DNA from 2 places in the Saccharococcus thermophilus genome. Region 1 is predicted to be linked to the other one. Evidence: predicted binding sites of a transcription regulator. Region 1 holds the regulator's gene; the other holds the start of a gene.

Region 1 (9,610 bases):
GAATACTTTCAGACCACCGTGCAGCGCCATTCCGTTTAAAGCCGCGCCCATCGCGAATTCGCGAACGCCAAACCAAATGTTGCGGCCGTCATAGCTTTCCGGCAAAAAGTTGCCCGCGCCTTTCATTAATGTTTTGTTGGAGCTTGCGAGGTCCGCCGAACCGCCAAATAGTTGTGGAACCGCTTTTGCAATCGCGTTGATCACTTCTCCGGAAGAGGCGCGCGTTGCCAAGCTTTTCCCTGCTTCATACACTGGGAGCGATTTTTCCCATCCTTCCGGAAGTTTGCCATCGATCGCCAATTTCAATTGGTTCGCTAAATCCGGATATGCTTTCTCATACGCGGCAAACAGCTCGTTCCACTCCGCTTCTTTTTTCTCGCCTGCTTCTTTGACCACCTCGCGGAAATGGTCGTATACTTCTTGCGGAACGTAAAAATCTTCTTCAAACGTCCATTTATACGCTTCTTTCGTAAGTTTCAACTCTTCCGTCCCAAGCGGAGCACCATGTACGTTAGACGTTCCGGCTTTGTTTGGTGAACCGTAGCCAATGGTCGTTTTCACTTCAATCAGCGTCGGACGGGTCGTATCTGCTTTCGCTTCTTCCAGCGCTTTTGCAATTTCTTCGATATTATTGCCGTCTTCGACGCGCAAATATTGCCAGCCGTATGCTTTAAAGCGTTGTTCTACGCTTTCAGAGAAGGAAAGGTTTAATTCGCCGTCAAGCGAAATATCGTTCGAATCATACAGAACAATCAAGCGGCCAAGTTTTAAATGCCCCGCTAACGACGCCGCTTCGGAAGCGACACCTTCCATTAGATCGCCGTCGCCGCAAATTGCATATGTGTAATGGTTTACAATTTCAAATCCTTCACGGTTATATGTAGCTGCCAAATGACGTTCCGCCATCGCCATGCCAACGGCCATCGCAATTCCTTGGCCAAGTGGACCGGTCGTTGCTTCCACTCCCGGCGTATGCCCGTATTCCGGATGTCCAGGCGTTTTGCTACCCCATTGGCGGAATTGTTGAATATCTTCCATGGAAACATCATAACCGCTTAAATGAAGCAAGCTATATAGCAACATCGAGCCATGGCCCGCTGATAAAACAAAGCGGTCGCGGTTAAACCATTTCGGGTTGCTCGGATTATGGTTCATAAATTTCGTCCACAGCGTATACGCCATCGGCGCGGCGCCCATCGGCATTCCCGGATGCCCGGATTTCGCCTTTTCGATCGCGTCGATGGATAAAGTGCGGATCGTCGTAATCGCTAGTTCCTCGATCGTATGCGGCATATCTTTCCATCCTTTCATTAACATAGTGTCAACTCTATCATATAGAAAATTTCTCAAGATGTACAATATTAAGTGGCGCATAAAACAGAAAAAGAAAGCATCTTTTTATAGCATGCTTTCTTTTTCCAACAATATTAATTCATCCGCTTCTTTTGGCTTTCTTTTAATTTTTTCGGCGTGACGTCATTGCCGTTAGGGTCGATGACCGTTACAAAATGTAACATATCCTCCATCGCTTTACGAAACACTTGGATGTATTCGCGGCGAAGCTGCTGCTGTTCCAACGCTTCGTCTGCCGTCAAACCAGCCGTTTTTGCCTTTTTCGCCAATTCGTTAATGCGTGCCATTTTTTGTTTTGATAACATAACTGCCTCCACCTATTTTCTTGTTGTTACGCTCCCATCTTATAGGACGGAAAGAAAAATTGCAACGATCTTGTTTTTCCCCCGCAAGCCTGCACTATAGGCAAAATTATCGAGAGAATAAAAGCCGTATATATCGTTCCGCCCGAAAACAAAGCAGTCTATCTTCCATGCGGCGAAGCATGCTCATCGACATATTCCCGGTAGCGGCGATGGACGGTCGCTTTTGATACGTCATATCCAAAACCGCGCAACGTGGCGGCGATTTCGGCAAACGTCAAACCGTTGTGGCGCAAGCGGACGATTTCTTCGACAGGGAGCTCCTTTCGTTCCCGGCCGGCGTTTTCTCCCATATGTTTTAAATTTCGTTCGGGGCGGTAACCTTGCTCCACCGCCCGCTTCATTCCGCGCTTAATTTTTAAATTATGTATTTTCCGTTGATATTCTTCGACAATGCTAATAATGTTCAGCACCATCTCATCCGCTTCCGACAGCTGCATTTCACCGTTATGGGCGATGGTATATATTTTTACCCCTTCTTTTTGGATGCAATGAAGCAGGGCTATTCGTGCATGGCCGCGACCCAGCCTTGTTTCATCTTGAACTAAAAGCGCGTCAACCTCTTGTTCTTTGAATGCCGAAAGCAGCTCAAACACACCGTCTCTGTCCACTTCATAGCCGCTCGCCTGCTCCATAATCACTTTCACTACTTCAAAGCCATGCTTCTTCGCAAGCTGCTCCAGCTCTTCCCTCTGCCGTTCGAGCGATGTTTCCTGTTCTTCTTTTTCGGTGCTGACGCGGCAATATATAATCGCTTTCATGCGATACCATCCTCTTTCATGTTATTGGTTGACAGCCAACTGTTTATCTTCCTTTGATTTTAACACAGGAATAACAATTTTTTCACCGGCAATAATCCGCTGGCCGGATAGATGGTTAACGTCGACGACCCAGTTGATGAATTCCTCCGTGGAAAGCCCGTGCTGATCTTCATATTCTTTCGCCAGCTTCCAAAGCGTGTCTCCGGAAGCGACGGTAATTTCCATATATTGATCTTTTTCCACCGGTTTGTTTGCGTAAAACAGCGCCCCGATCACCATAAACAACAACAAAGAAAAGATAAGATAATGCACTATCATCCGTTTCATATTCCCCACCTCTTAAGAATGTTTGTTCGGTTTTGTTCTCATTATAATAAAGAACATTTGTTTGTGTCAATATAAATCTCGAACTTATGTTTGTTTTTTCCCTATCGCCGTGTTATAATATAAGCAAATGATGTGGCGAGAGGTGTATAGAATGACGAAACTATCAAAGCGGCAGCAACAAATTTTAGATTTCATCAAAAAAGAAGTAAAAACAAAAGGATATCCCCCTTCCGTCCGGGAAATTGGCGAAGCGGTCGGACTTGCTTCGAGTTCTACCGTCCATGGGCATCTTGCGCGGCTCGAAAGCAAAGGATACATTCGCCGCGACCCAACGAAGCCGCGTGCGATTGAAATATTGGATGCCGATTTCACTGCGACGAAGGAAAAAGAGGATGTTATCTCTGTGCCGATAATTGGAAAAGTGACGGCCGGACAGCCAATTACCGCAATTGAAAACATCGAAGATTATTTTCCGCTGCCAAAACGGCTCGTTCCTACAGAAGATCAAGTTTTTATGCTTGAAGTGATGGGTGACAGCATGATTGAGGCAGGGATTTTGGATGGCGATTACGTGATTGTGCGCCAGCAGTCTTCCGCTGATAATGGAGATATCGTCGTGGCGATGACCGAGGACAATGAAGCAACTGTCAAGCGCTTTTTTAGAGAAAAAGACCATATTCGCCTGCAGCCGGAAAATTCGAATTTGGAGCCAATTATTGTCCGCAATTGCACGATTCTCGGCAAAGTGATCGGCGTCTATCGCATTATTCATTGAAAAATAGAAAAGAAGTAAGATGGAGGACCCCTCCTGCTACCGTCCTGTATACATGAAAAATGGCTGTCTCGCTTGCACGAGACAGCCTCTTTGTTTTTAATAGAGTTCCATATATTGATCGCGTTCCCACTGATGGACCGTGGTGCGGAACATATCCCATTCGATTTCTTTCGCTTCGATGAAATGTTCGAATAAATGTTTTCCGAGCGCTTGCACAATGACTTCATCCGACTTTAAGTTTTCGAGCGCTTCCGCCAGTGTTGCTGGCAAGTCAACAATTCCTTCTTCTAAGCGCTCTTCTTTCGTCATGACGTAAATGTTGCGGTCGACCGGAGCCGGTGGAGTCAACTTGTTTTTAATTCCATCTAATCCCGCTGCCAATAATACGGCCATCGCCAAGTACGGATTGGCTGATGGGTCGACGCTGCGCACCTCAATGCGCGTGCTCATGCCGCGTGAAGCTGGAATGCGGATGAGCGGGCTACGGTTGCGGGCGGACCAGGCTACATAACATGGCGCTTCATAGCCAGGAACGAGACGTTTGTAGGAGTTGACCGTCGGGTTCGTTACCGCCGTAAAGTTTGGTGCGTGTTTCAGCACGCCGGCAATAAATTGCAGCGCCGTTTCGCTTAATTGCAAGTCCGCAGTTGGATCAAAGAACGCATTTTCATTATTTCTAAACAATGATAAATTGCAATGCATTCCAGATCCGTTAATGCCGAAGATTGGTTTTGGCATAAATGTGGCGTGAAGGCCGTGTTTGCGGGCAATCGTTTTGACGACGAGCTTAAATGTTTGAATGTCGTCGCACGCTTTCACCGCATGGGCGTATTTAAAATCAATTTCATGTTGGCCAGGTGCCACTTCATGGTGAGAAGCTTCAATTTCAAATCCCATTTCCTCAAGCTCAAGCACGATATCGCGGCGGCAGTTTTCTCCTAGGTCGGTCGGCGCCAAATCGAAGTAGCCGCCTCGGTCGTTTAATTCCAGCGTCGGGCGTCCTTTTTCATCTAATTTGAATAGGAAAAATTCCGGTTCCGCGCCTAAGTTGAACGAAGTAAAACCGAGCGCTTCCATTTCTTTTAAAATCCGCTTCAAGTTATAGCGCGGACATCCTTCAAACGGCGTACCGTCCGGATTATAAATGTCGCAAATAAAGCGGGCTACTTTTCCTTTTTCCGATGTCCACGGGAAAATGACAAACGTATCTAAATCAGGGTATAAGTACATATCCGATTCTTCAATCCGGACAAAACCTTCAATCGACGAACCGTCAAACATAATTTTGTTGTTTAACGCTTTTTCCAGCTGGCTGATCGGAATTTCGACGTTTTTAATCGTGCCAAGAATATCGGTAAATTGCAGACGGATATACTTGACGTTCTCTTCTTTGACGATGCGCATAATGTCTTCTCTTGTGTACTTTGCCATTTGAAATTCCTCCCCGGCTCCCAAGTTTTATTCAACAATCATTAATGAAAGAAGCGAGCGAGATCTCCTTGGCGAAGTGATGCACGTTGGAAACGCCCCGCCTGCAACAGCTCCGTTCGCAAAATTTCGCGCAGCTCCTCGTCTGATAGCTTTTGTTTCACAACTTTTTCCACTTTTTCTGGCTGCTCTTTGCGACCAGCCTGCCGCGACGCAAAAATTTGCTTAATGCCGGCCAAGTTGACTCCTTGATCAATCAAATCTTTGATTTCAAGAAGGCGGTCAATATCATTGAGGGAAAACAAGCGGCGATTTCCCTCGGTCCGCGCTGGAGACACAAGGCCATGCTCTTCATAATAACGGATTTGGCGGGCGGACAGCTCTGTCAATTGCATCACAATCCCAATCGGAAACAATGGCATGGAACGACGAATATTGCTATTCATGCCAATTCCTCCTCGCTTATGATAGTTTCATTTTACAATGTGTAAGAAAACGTGTCAATAAAATGTTAGATTTTCTTACAAAGAGATTAATTGTTTTTCGATTAATTGGTCAATCGCCGAACAAATTGCGATTTTTACATGGGAATACGTTAATCCTCCTTGTACGTAAGCCACGTACGGCGGGCGGATCGGTCCGTCCGCCGTTAATTCAATGCTCGCTCCTTGGACAAAAGTTCCTGCCGCCATAATCACGTCATCCTCGTAGCCGGGCATATAGCTCGGGTACGGGGTGAAGTGGGCGTTGACCGGAGAGGAAAATTGAATCGCCTGGCAAAAAGCGATCATTTGCTCTGGATCGTCAAATTGGACCGATTGCACCAAATCGGTGCGCTCCGCATCCCAGGAAGGGTCGGTGTTTAGACCGATCCGCTCTAGCATCGCGGCGGTGAAGACCGCCCCTTTTAGCGCCTGGCCGACGATGTGCGGTGCTAGGAAAAAGCCTTGATACATTTCGTGCAGACTATATAATGCCGGGCCTGCCTCCGCTCCGATCCCCGGCGAAGTCATGCGGTACGAGCACGCTTCTACATATTGTTTTTTCCCGACAATATATCCGCCCGTTTTCGCAAGCCCTCCACCGGGATTTTTAATGAGAGAGCCAGCGATTAAGTCGGCACCGACATGGCAAGGTTCTTTTTCCTCGACAAATTCTCCGTAGCAATTGTCAACGAAAACGACGACATCGGGCTTCACGGTCTTGACAAAAGAAATCATTTCGCGAATTTCTTCAATCGTAAAGGACGGTCTTGTCGCATAGCCCCTTGAGCGCTGAATGCCGATCATTTTCGTCCGCTCATGGATGGCCGCTTTGACGGCATCGAAATCCACCTTCCCTTCCGGGGTGAGCGGCACGCTTTGGTAACCGATCTGAAATTCTTTTAACGAGCCGTTGCCGCTGCCGCGGATGCCGACGATTTCTTCCAGCGTATCATATGGGTTTCCAGTAATGTACAATAACTCATCGCCTGGCCGCAAAATGCCAAATAACGCGATCGTAATGGCATGCGTCCCAGAGATAATTTGGGGGCGGACAATGCCTGCTTCGCCGCCGAATACATCGGCATAAATTTGTTCCAGTGTGTCACGGCCGATATCATCATAACCATATCCGGTAGACGGAATAAAATGGCTGTCGCTTACTTGATGGCGGCGAAAGCTGTCTAGCACGCGATATTGATTCACATCAATCCGTTCCTCAATTTTTTGATGAATTGGAGCAATTTGCGCTTCCACTTCTTTTACTAGTGCAGCAATTTTTTCTCCATGTCGCAGCTGTGTAAACATACGATGACCCTTTCTATTTTTGAAATTGACGCAACTGTCCGTAAAGCGGATGTTTTGGCATGACATACCCTTTGCATTCATACATGCCGCTTTCTTCATTATAATGCAATTCGTGCAAAATCGTTTCTGATTTTAACTGAGCCAGCAATTTTCCCTCATTATCAGGGATCGATACGTAATATTCGATCATTTGTTTCTTGACCATCTCTTCGATAAACTGCCGCAGTCGCTGAATATCGTCGGCGCAAAACGCGCTCACCATCATCGCTTCCGTTTTCGTGCTTGGCACAAAATGAGGGTGACGAATATCCCGCTTATTATAAATCGTAACGATAGGAATAGACGACACACCAAGCTCATCAAGCAGGTCGTAAACCGTCTGTTCATGATGATAATAATCCGGGTTGGAGGAATCAACGATATGCAATATTAAATCCGCTTCTTTTACTTCTTCGAGCGTCGAGCGAAACGCCGCGACTAACGTCGTCGGCAAATCTTGAATAAAACCGACCGTATCGGTTAAGAGCACCGTATAGCCGCTCGGAAGAATAAGCCTGCGCGTCAGCGGATCAAGAGTGGCAAACAATAAATTTTCTTCGAATGAATCGGCCGCGGTCAAGCGATTAAATAACGTTGATTTTCCCGCGTTCGTGTAACCGACAAGGGAAATTTGGAAAGCGCGATTTTTTTTGCGGCGCTCCCGATAGCGCTCACGATGTTCGGCCACCAGTTTCAATTGTGTTTTAATCTCATCGATGCGCCGATAAATATGGCGGCGATCCGTTTCTAACTTCGTCTCCCCCGGTCCCCTCGTGCCGATTCCGCCGCCAAGGCGGGACAACGCTGTTCCTTGCCCGCCTAAACGCGGCAATAAATATTGCAATTGCGCCAGTTCTACTTGCAGTTTGCCTTCTTTCGACCGGGCGCGCTGGGCGAATATATCTAAAATAAGCTGGGTCCGGTCAATAATGCGCACCGCCAGCAGTCTCGCCAAGTTGCGGTTTTGGCTTGGCGACAGTTCATCGTTAAAAATAACGAGATCGGCTTCCATTTGCTCGACAAGATGTACAAGTTCTTCTACTTTGCCTTTTCCGATATAGGTGGCCGGATGGATCGCTTCCCGCTTCTGCGTCACCGTCGCAACAACTTCTCCGTTTGCCGTATGCACGAGCGATGCCAATTCTTCCATCGAATAAAAAAACCGCTCATCATCAATATGAGGAAGCTGGCATCCGACTAAGATCGCCTTCTCCCGTTCGCTCAATTAGGCACCTTCTTTCCAACAGCATCACTGAGTCTGTCTCCATCATAGCAAATCTGCGGCAAAATCGCCACGGCCTTTGTTTGCAGCAAACATTCTTGTTCCAGCTATTGATTTTCCGCCTCCTTCGCCATACAATGTTACCGTATAACAGGAAGGAAAGGGATGCATCAATGACATGGGAAGTGTTAAGCATCATCGGCACGATTGCGTTTGCGATCAGCGGCGCGATTGTCGCAATGGAAGAAGAATATGATATACTTGGCGTTTATATTTTAGGCATTGTCACCGCGTTTGGCGGCGGCGCGATCCGCAATTTGCTCATTGGCGTTCCCGTCTCCGCCCTATGGGAGCAAGGAACTTTATTTATAATCGCATTAATCGCCATGACGGTCGTTTATTTATTTCCGCAAAAAACATTGCCCCATTGGAAACGGTGGGGGAACTTTTTTGATGCGCTCGGCCTTTCCGCGTTTGCCATTCAAGGCGCGCTTTACGCTGTTAAAATGAACCACCCGTTAAGTGCGGTTATTGTTGCCGCCGTGCTGACCGGAAGCGGCGGCGGCATCGTCCGTGACATTCTTGCCGGCCGAAAGCCGCTCGTGCTGCACGCGGAAATTTATGCGGTATGGGCGATTGTTGCCGGCATCGCGGTTGGCACAAAATTGGCGTCCACCCCTGTCGAACTTTATATATTGTTTTTTATCGTTACACTATTAAGAATCTTATCGTATACGTACCATTGGAAACTGCCGCACCGTTCGCTAAGGAATCAGGCAGTCGATCAATCATGAGCCTCTCCCACCTACACTCTGTTTAGAGGTGGGAGACTTCTCGATAAATATGTTAAAAAACCGGCGCATGATGCACGCCGGTTTTTTCGTTACAGCCGTTCGATAATCGTCGCCGTGGCCATCCCGTGGCCGATGCAAATCGTCAGCAATCCGTATTTGCCTTTTCGCCGTTCGAGTTCGTAAACGAGCGATGTCATTAATTTTGCGCCCGTCGCACCCAACGGATGGCCAAGCGCAATGGCGCCGCCGTTGACGTTTACTTTAGAGAACGGCGCGCCGATTTCCTTTTGCCACGCTAATACAACAGGAGCAAACGCTTCGTTAATTTCGATTAAATCGATATCCTCTATCGTTAGTCCTGCTTTTTCGAGCACTTTTTTCGTTGCCGGAATCACCCCATCGAGCATATACGTCGGATCGGAGCCGACGACCGTTTGCGCGACGATTCGCGCTTTTGGCGTTACACCAAGCTTTTGTGCCGTTTCCCTTTCCATCAATAACACCGCCGCCGCTCCGTCGCTCATTTGGCTCGCATTGCCGGCGGTAATTTTTCCGTTTTCCCGGAAAACGGGCTTCAAAGAAGCGAGCGCTTCCGGCGATGTATCCGGGCGCGGGCCTTCATCTTTCGTGACGATGATTTCGTTTCCTTCTTTATCGAGTCCTTTTACCGGCACGATTTCTTTGTCAAATATTCCTTCCCGCTGGGCACGAAGGGCGCGCTGATGGCTTTCGTACGCATAGGCGTCGAGCTGCTCGCGC
Region 2 (9,610 bases), 1.8 Mb from region 1:
TAAAAAATTTTAAAAAAACTGTTTTCTTTTTTGTTTTCCTGTTATATAATAAATGCGTACAGACCGATTATGTATTATAACAATAGAGATGGGGGAAGAAAAATGGCGAGTTTTACAGAACGTGTCAAACAATTAGAAGAAAGCTGGAAAAATGAAGAACGCTGGAGAGGAGTTGTCCGTCCGTACAGCGCGGAAGATGTCATTAAATTGCGCGGTTCGATTGACATCGAATATACATTGGCACGGCGTGGAGCAGAAAAACTGTGGAAATTGTTGAATAGCGAAGATTATATTAACGCCTTGGGAGCGTTAACTGGAAATCAAGCTGTTCAGCAAGTGAAAGCGGGATTAAAAGCGATTTACTTAAGCGGCTGGCAGGTGGCGGCGGATGCGAACCTTGCCGGGCAAATGTATCCAGACCAAAGCTTATATCCATCAAACAGTGTTCCGCATGTAGTGAAACGGATCAATCAAGCGTTGCAGCGCGCAGACCAAATTCAATATTTAGAAGGAAGCGGCGATATCGATTATTTCGTGCCGATTGTTGCCGACGCGGAAGCCGGATTCGGTGGCCAGCTGAACGTATTTGAATTAATGAAAGCGATGATTGAAGCAGGGGCAGCCGGCGTCCACTTTGAAGATCAGCTTTCCTCGGAGAAAAAATGCGGCCATTTAGGTGGAAAAGTGCTGCTTCCAACGCAAACAGCGGTACGTAATTTAATTGCGGCACGTCTTGCAGCAGATGTCATGGGTGTACCGACTGTGTTAATTGCTCGTACAGATGCGAATGCAGCGAATTTAATTACGAGCGATATTGACCCTCGCGATCAAGAGTTTATTACTGGCGAACGGACACCGGAAGGTTTTTACCGCACGAGAGCAGGACTTGACCAAGCGATTGCACGCGGCTTAGCGTATGCGCCATATGCGGACTTAATCTGGTGCGAAACAAGCGAGCCAAACTTAGAAGAAGCACGTCGTTTCGCAGAAGCGATTCATGAAAAATTCCCGGGCAAATTACTCGCTTACAACTGCTCGCCATCCTTTAACTGGAAGAAAAAATTGGACGACGAAACGATTGCCAACTTCCAAAAAGAGCTTGCAAAAATGGGTTACAAATTCCAATTCGTTACCCTCGCCGGTTTCCATACATTAAACTACAGCATGTTCGAATTGGCACGCGGATACAAAGAGCGTGGTATGGCAGCATATGCAGAATTACAACAGGCGGAATTTGCCGCAGAAAAATATGGTTACACAGCGACAAAACATCAACGCGAAGTTGGTACTGGCTACTTCGACGAAGTAGCGCAAGTGATCTCCGGCGGTCAAGCATCGACGATTGCGCTAAAAGGTTCGACCGAAGAAGAACAATTTACAACAGCATAAGGAAAAATAAGGGGGGGTTAAAGAAAAGGGCACGCTTGATCGAAGCGTGCCCTTTTGTGTTGCATGTTACGAATAAGACCGAAGCCAGCATAGAAAGCGTGCAACAATAAATACTCCTTATGCCTTTGTATAATTTGGTAATAACATCGCATCCTAAACATAGGAGGCGATCATTCATATGGAAAAAGAACAGGAAAAAAGAGAAATGCCATTTGAACCGACGTTGCATTCAGAATTTCGCATGAGCACGGATTTCCATTTCCAGCAGGCGTTTATGAATGAGGAAACATATGCGGGAGATTCAGCCGGAGAGCACACGGCAGTCGAACAGGCGAATGAATATTTGGCGGCAAAGGAAATTCATCAAGTATTTCATAATTCATGAACAACTTCCCAATCCGGCATACCCGTGCTTTCGCATTAGAGAAAGAAACTTTTTTGGGCCTATGACTTTGGTCATAGGCTCACCGTATGGTTTTATAGAAAAAATAGTTTAACAATTCTTGAAAATATAGAAAAATATAACTATTAATGGTATGATGGAATCGGATACAATGTAGTAATAAGAGAGGGGAGAAAGTAGAATGAAGGTAAATGAGTTTGTCGTCCTCGATAAATTTATTATTAGCCGTTATACAATGGCGATTTTGCCGCATCACTCACACGGTGATTCCTATGCGAAGGTGATCGAGGAAGACGGAGAGTATATCGTGAAATTGAGGCCGATCGATATTATTAAACGTAGCTGCGATTACTATGGCTGCAGTTTTCGTGGCCGCAAAGAAGGGACGAAAGCTGTGATCGGCATCACCCATAAAGCTCCCATCGCGATTGAACCACTCAACGAAATTTACGTATTCCCGACCATTTCCCCAAATGATTCCCGCTGCGCTTGGCTGTCACACATTCACGTATATAAATATGAGCCTACCAAACACGATCAGACCATCGTTTATTTTACCAATGAAAAAAGCATGTTGCTGGATGTTTCCTATCATTCCTTTGTCAATCAGCTCTATCGAACCGCCCAGCTGAGAACGAAGCTGTCGGAGCGTATGGAGGCAAGGGAACGCAAATTGCAATATGTATTTCGCATGAATCGCTCGAAAGATTGGCAGCAGCAATGAATCATCGCTATAAACGATACAAGCCTTAGACCAATCGCTTTTCCCGCGCCCGAAACAGAAGACAATGAACGTGCTATGCGCTAATAATTAAAATATTCCAATCATTATCATTGTAAAGATTAGTTCAAATTCCCTGTAGAAGTGTGTAAAATAAATATATAAACATCAGGAATTTGAATGGGGAGTATACATGGACATCGAGACAATAAAACAATGGTTTACTCTAGAAAACGTGCTATCGGTGCTAGAACAATACCGATCCTTTGGGATGCTTCCAGGGATTGCGGCAACATTGTTGGAATCATTTTTTCCCATCTTGCCAATGTTCGTGTTTGTGATGGCTAATGCGGCTGCATTTGGCTTATGGAAGGGGTTTTTGATTTCTTGGACTGGCGCCTGCCTCGGTTCGATTCTCGTTTTTTGGCTGACGCGAAAAATCGGGCAGAAACGTTTTTTCCGTTTTGTCAGCCGCCATCGCAAAGTTAAACAGTTTATGCATTGGATAGAAAGACATGGTTTTGGGCCTGTGTTTTTGTTATATTGCTTTCCCTTTACTCCGTCAGCTGTGGTAAACATTGTTGCGGGGCTGTCGAGAATCAGTAGGCAGCAGTTTATTTTGGCCGTATTATTAGGAAAAATGGTTATGATTTTTACGATCAGCTTTATTGGATATGATATTGTGGCGCTCGTGAAACAGCCGCTTCGCACGGTTGCGATTGCCGTCGTCATTATATTGTTATGGTATGCCGGAAAAAGGGTGGAGTCGAGGTTTTCGCTTACCGAGAAACAGCTTAATGAGGGAGACGCGGAATGACGGGTGATGGAAAGATGAAGAAAAACGAAAAATGGTGGCGCAGGCTGGCTCTTTTTGCCGGAGTGTTTACGGTCGTTTTCATTCGGTTTTTCTGCTTCACCAATTATATGGTGGAGGGGAAATCGATGATGCCGACCTTGCAGGAAGGAAATTTGCTCATTGTCAACAAACTAAGTTATCAAATCGGGCATATTCATCGATTTGATGTGATCGTCTTTCATGCCAATAAAAAAGAAGATTACGTCAAACGCGTCATCGGGCTTCCTGGCGATCAAATCGAATATAAAAACGATGTGCTGTACATTAACGGAAGAAAAGTCAATGAACCATATTTGCGGCCGTATAAGCAAAAGTTGATTGACGGAAAGCTGACGGGCGATTTTACGTTAGAGGAACTAACAGGGAAAAAAAGGGTGCCAGAAGGATGTATTTTTGTTCTTGGCGATAATCGGCTAAGCAGCTGGGATAGCCGTCATTTTGGATTTGTCAAAATCAGTCAGGTGGTAGGGAAAGTAGATTTACGCTATTGGCCTGTGCGGCAGTTCGCCGTCCGGTTTTAACTGTTGCGGGAAAGAGGATGATTGCGCCTAAGTAGAATGGAAAACGAAGAAATTTCTTGCATTGATGGGAACGTAGATAGGCTAGACGGGTTTGCTATGTTATTTTCATATCGATGGAAAGAAAAGGTATTCAGCGATGCAAACTGCACGTGGATACCTTTTTCTTTCGAAAACTGGAAAATAACACGTATTGCGTTGGCATCGCATTCCTTTTACACTGGTTGCGTAGGAATGGAGAGGGAAGCGAACTTTTTTCTTCCTAAACACGAACATATGTGCTAAAATAAAGGGAATAATGGAAAATGAAGGTGATACTATGTCGCTTCGATTTCTGCTAGGAAGATCAGGAAGCGGAAAAACGGCAACGTGCTTAAATGAAATTCGCCGCAAATTGCAAGAAGAACCGAAAGGGAACCCGATTATTTATCTTGTTCCGGAACAAATGACGTTTCAATCCGAATACGCGTTTATACATACACCTGGGCTTGGTGGAATGATCCGAGCGCAAGTATTTAGTTTTACACGGCTGGCGTGGCGGATTTTGCAGGAAACGGGCGGAATAAGCCGATATCATATTAGCGATGTCGGCATGCAGATGATGATCCGCAAAATTGTCGAACATCGTAAGCAGCAATTGCAATTATTTGGGAGAGCGGTTGATAAAACAGGATTTATTCAACAGCTTTACGACATGATTACGGAGTGTAAACGGTACTGCCTTACTCCACAGCAGCTTCGCCAACATGCACAAGAGCTGGAGGAACATCGGGGAAAGCCCGCTGAAAAAGTGCTGGCGGATAAGTTAAACGATATATCGATGATTTATGAGGAACTGGAAAAAAGTTTAGCCAATCACTATATCGATTCGGAAGACTATTTGCGGCTGCTTGCGGAAAAAATTCCACAATCGCGCTACCTACGCGACGCCGAGATTTATGTGGACGGGTTTCATCAATTTACTCCACAGGAGTATATGGTGCTTGAGCAGCTGTTGATTCATTGCCGCCGCGTCACTGTTTCGTTAACGGTGGATGCCCCTTATGACGAACGGTTGCCAAATGAATTGCATCTGTTTTATTTGACGGCAAAAACATATCATGATCTCCGTGAAATAGCGCTACTAAATGGGATTGCGATCGAAGAGCCGGTGATGCTAGGAGAAAATAGACGTCATCAAGAAGCGGCGCTTGCCCATCTCGAAGCGCATTATCATGATCGTCCTGCTGTTGTCTATTCAGAAAAGGCTGACGCGATTTGCGTGTATGAAGCGGCAAACCGCCGTGCGGAAATCGAGGCGATTGCGCGTGAAATCGTCCATCTTGTCCGCGACAAAGGCTACCGTTATTGCGATATCGCCGTGATCGTCCGCAATACGGAAGCATATCGTGATTTTATCAAAACGATTTTTTCCGATTTTCATATTCCATATTTTATGGACGAAAAAGAACCAATGCACCATCACCCATTGATTGAATTATTGCGGGCGAGCATGGAAATCATTGCTTCGCGGTGGCGTTATGAAGCAGTGTTTCGCGCGATTAAGACGGATTTGCTGTTTCCGGTCGGAGAGGATGTAGCCGCGCTGCGCGAAGCGATGGACAAGCTGGAAAATTACGTGCTTGCGTACGGTGTGAAAGGGGACAAATGGACGAACGGCGAACGGTGGACATACCGCCGCTATCAGGCATTGGAAGGATTAGCGATCCCGCAGACGGACGAAGAGAAGCAATATGAAGAAACGCTGAATCAATGGCGCGAGATGGTGACATCTCCGCTTCTGCGGTTAGAACGCCGCATGCGCCGGGCAAAAGATGGACGAGGTCTTTGTGAAGCGGTTTATCTATTTTTAGAAGAATTGCAAATTCCTAAAAAGCTAGAGAACATGAGCAAAGAAGCGGAGGAGCAGGGAAAGCTTGTCGAAGCAAGGCATCATGAACAAGTATGGAACGCGGTCATCGATTTGCTCAACCAGTATGTGGAGATGCTAGGCAGTGAAGCGCTGCCTGTTACGGAGTTTGCCAAAATTATCGAAACCGGGCTCGACCGTCTTGAATTTGCGCTTGTGCCGCCGGCAATGGATCAGGTGATTATCGCGCAGTTCGACCGTTCACGCTTGATCGATATCAAATGTGCATTTGTGATCGGGGTCAATGACGGGGTGATTCCGGCCAAAGCAAAAGAAGATGGATTAATCGCTGAAGCGGAACGACAACTATTGCATGAGTTAGGAGCGAAAGTGGCTCCGGGAGGACGAGAGCAATTATTTTATGAACCTTTTTTCATCTATTTGGCATTAACGTGCCCAAGCGAACGCCTATATGTTACTTATCCGCTTGCCAATGAAGAAGGAAAAGCGCTTCCGCCTTCGATCGTCATCAAACAACTGGCTGATTTATTTCCACATTTGCAAAAGCGTGTATGCGGAAACGATCCGCTCGATGCAGCGCTTACGGAACAAGCATCGTTTGTGACCGCGCCACGCGCGACGCAAACTTATCTCGTCGCGCAGCTTCAGGCATGGAAGCGGAATTATTCGATCGCTCCGCTATGGTGGGACGTATACAACTTCTTCATCAGCCACCCAAACTGGAGCAAGCAGGTGCAAAAAGCGGTTTCCGGATTATTTTATACAAATGAAACGGCCCCGTTGAAAAAAGAAATCAGTAAGCGGCTGTATGGCAAAAAAATTCAGGCGAGCGTATCGCGCATGGAACAATTTCAAAAATGCCCGTTTTCCCATTTTGCTTCCCATGGTTTGCGCTTGAAGGAGCGAACCATTTTCCGGCTTGAAGCTCCTGACATCGGCCAGCTGTTCCATTCTGCGCTGAAAATGATATCTGATCGTCTGCGCGAAGCAAACAGCGATTGGCGCCATTTATCCAAACAGCAATGTGAACAGTTGTCCACAGAAGCGGTGGAGCAAATCGCGCCGCTCATTCAGCAACAAGTATTATTCAGTTCGAATCGCTACTACTATGTGAAAAGAAAGCTGAAAAATGTCATTGCCAGAACGGCGCATGTGCTAAGCGAACACGCTAGGGCAAGCGGCTTCGTGCCGGTCGGCCTCGAGCTTGAGTTTGGCCCTAATGGGGTGCTTCCGCCGCTGGCGTTCCGGCTTCCCGATGGCACCGTAATGGAGCTGGTCGGACGAATCGACCGCGTCGATAAGGCGGAAAGTTCAAGAGGGGTTTTATTGCGCGTGATTGACTATAAATCTAGCGCCAAAACGCTTGATTTAACAGAAGTATACTATGGTCTTGCCTTGCAGATGCTTACCTACCTGGATATTGTGCTTACGTATGCGGAACAGCTAGTCGGCCAAGAAGCTTTCCCTGCTGGCATTCTTTATTTCCATGTGCACAATCCGATGATAAAAAGCAATCAATTTCTTCAAGATGAAAAAGAAATTGAGAAAAAGCTACTCGAGCAGTTTAAAATGCGCGGCCTGTTGCTGGAAGATGTGGAGGCCATCCGCTTAATGGATATGCAAATCGAAGTAGGGAAATGGTCACTCGTCGTTCCTGCGCAAATTACAAAAAAAGGTGCGATTCATTCCAAATCATCGGTTGTCAGCGAAACGGATTTCGCCTATTTGCGCCGACATATTCGCCAGCTGTTCCAAATGATCGGCGTTCAAATTGTCGACGGGGTCGTTGACATCGCCCCGTACAAGCTAAAGGAACAAACTCCTTGCGAATTTTGCTCGTTTAAGTCAGTTTGCCAGTTTGACGAATCGTTCCTGGGCAATCATTACCGGCTGTTAACGCCACAAGACCATCAAGCGATCATGAAAAAATTATCGGAAGGGAAGGACTGAAATGAACGTCACGTTTCGCCCGAAGCCGGCAGGAAGCCGTTGGACCGATGAACAGTGGAAGGCGATTGCCGCCGACGGACAGGACATTCTCGTCGCGGCAGCGGCGGGATCTGGAAAGACCGCCGTGCTTGTCGAACGGATCATCCAAAAAATAACGGCGGAAGAAGATCCGATCGATGTAGACCGGCTGCTTGTTGTTACATTTACAAACGCGGCGGCGGCAGAAATGAAAGCAAGAATTGCTGAAGCGCTTGAACGCGAACTGGAGAAACAGCCAAGCTCGCTCCATTTGCGGCGGCAGCTTAGCTTATTGAACCGCGCTTCGATTTCGACGATCCACTCTTTCTGTCTGGACGTGATTCGCAAATATTACTATTTCATTGATTTAGATCCGGTATTCCGCATTGCCGATGATACGGAAATCGAATTGCTGAAAGAGGAAGTGATGGAAGAGCTGCTTGAGGAAGAGTACGGCAAGACCGATAATGAGCTGTTTTTCGATGTGGTAGACCGCTATACAGGAGACCGGAGCGATGCCGAGCTACAGGAAATGATTCTAGCCATCTATGAATTTTCCCGCTCGCATCCGGAACCACATCATTGGCTCGACCAGCTGGTTGCCATGTATGACATCGGGGAAAATGCATCGGTGACAGAGCTCCCATATTATTCTTATTTTAAAAAATATGTAACGATGGAGCTGTCAGCGGCAAAGCGGCTCATTACAAGGGCGCTCCAGTTGGCGAACTTGCCGGGGGGGCCGCTGCCGTACGCGGAAAATTATCGTAGTGATTTGCAGTTGATTCGTCATTTAGAAACATTGTTAGAGCAGTCATGGGACGGGCTGTACGAAGCGCTTCAGGCTTTGTCGTTATCGCGGTTGAATTCGTGCCGCGGCAACGAGTACGATCCGCAATTGATCGAGGAAGCAAAATCATTGCGCGAACAGGCGAAAAAGAAACTGGAGTCGCTGCGCGACAACGTCTTTTCCCTTCGTCCGGCCACATGGCTTCGGCATATGCGCGAGATGAAGCCGATTGTGGAAACGATCGTGCGGTTGGTCAAGCGTTTTGCGGAAATGTTCCAAGCATATAAGCGGGAAAAGGGGATTGTCGATTTTTCCGATTTGGAACATTATTGTTTGCAAATTTTACGCCATCCCGACTCCCCAGATGGACAGTGGCTTCCTTCCGACGCGGCTTTAGATTACCGCGTGCAGTTTGCCGAAGTGCTTGTGGATGAGTATCAAGATACGAATATGGTGCAGGAGGCCATCTTGCAGCTGGTCAAAAAAGGAAGTGAACGCACTGGAAATCTATTTATGGTCGGCGACGTCAAGCAGTCGATTTACCGTTTCCGTTTGGCGGAACCAATGTTATTTTTAAGCAAATATAAACGGTTTACGGCAGATGGCAGTCAAGCTGGGCTGAAAATCGACTTAGCGAATAATTTTCGCAGCCGTGCCGAAGTGCTGCATGGAACGAACTTTATTTTTCAACAAATCATGGATGAAGCGGTAGGCGAGATGGATTATGACGAAGCGGCGCAATTGAAATATGGAGCTACCGATTATCCTGATTATGAACAGGCGGTTCCAGAATTCATCATCGTAGACCGAAACAGCACGGATGGGGAAGAAACGGAAGAACTCAATGCCAGCGATCTGGCGCTGTCGGAGCTGGAAGCGCGTGTGATGGCGAAAAAAATAAAAGAAATTGTTTCTAAACCGTTTTATGTGTATGACCGCAACACCAAACAAATGCGCCGCGCGATGTATCGGGATATTGTCATTTTGCTCCGTTCGATGACAAACGCGCCGCAAATCATCGAACAATTTCGTGCGCAAGGCATTCCGGTGTATGCGGACTTATCTTCCGGCTATTTTCAAGCAACAGAAATATCG

What was found. The regulator LexA, encoded in region 1, represses DNA repair genes until DNA is damaged. The targets are predictions, from matches to a motif close to CGAACATATGTTCG.
Region 2: addB (helicase-exonuclease AddAB subunit AddB) is a predicted target of LexA. The motif match lies at 4,157-4,170, and genes of this name have one in related genera.

Annotation. Positions count from the first base shown of each region.
Region 1 covers NZ_JAASRS010000001.1:881,610-891,219, reverse strand. The annotation lists gene tkt (transketolase) at 1-1,293, opposite strand, end outside; gene BDD39_RS04660 (DUF896 domain-containing protein) at 1,428-1,658, opposite strand; gene BDD39_RS04655 (YneB family resolvase-like protein) at 1,817-2,476, opposite strand; gene yneA (cell division suppressor protein YneA) at 2,498-2,803, opposite strand; gene lexA (transcriptional repressor LexA) at 2,955-3,578, shown strand; gene glnA (type I glutamate--ammonia ligase) at 3,675-5,009, opposite strand; gene BDD39_RS04635 (MerR family transcriptional regulator) at 5,051-5,452, opposite strand; gene BDD39_RS04630 (methionine gamma-lyase family protein) at 5,528-6,796, opposite strand; gene hflX (GTPase HflX) at 6,810-8,060, opposite strand; gene BDD39_RS04620 (trimeric intracellular cation channel family protein) at 8,231-8,851, shown strand; gene BDD39_RS04615 (thiolase family protein) at 8,941-9,610, opposite strand, start outside.
Region 2 covers NZ_JAASRS010000001.1:2,703,255-2,712,864, reverse strand. The annotation lists gene aceA (isocitrate lyase) at 103-1,389, shown strand; gene BDD39_RS14030 (hypothetical protein) at 1,568-1,774, shown strand; gene BDD39_RS14025 (competence protein ComK) at 1,974-2,516, shown strand; gene BDD39_RS14020 (TVP38/TMEM64 family protein) at 2,707-3,330, shown strand; gene lepB (signal peptidase I) at 3,327-3,890, shown strand; gene addB (helicase-exonuclease AddAB subunit AddB) at 4,207-7,707, shown strand; gene addA (helicase-exonuclease AddAB subunit AddA) at 7,709-9,610, shown strand, end outside.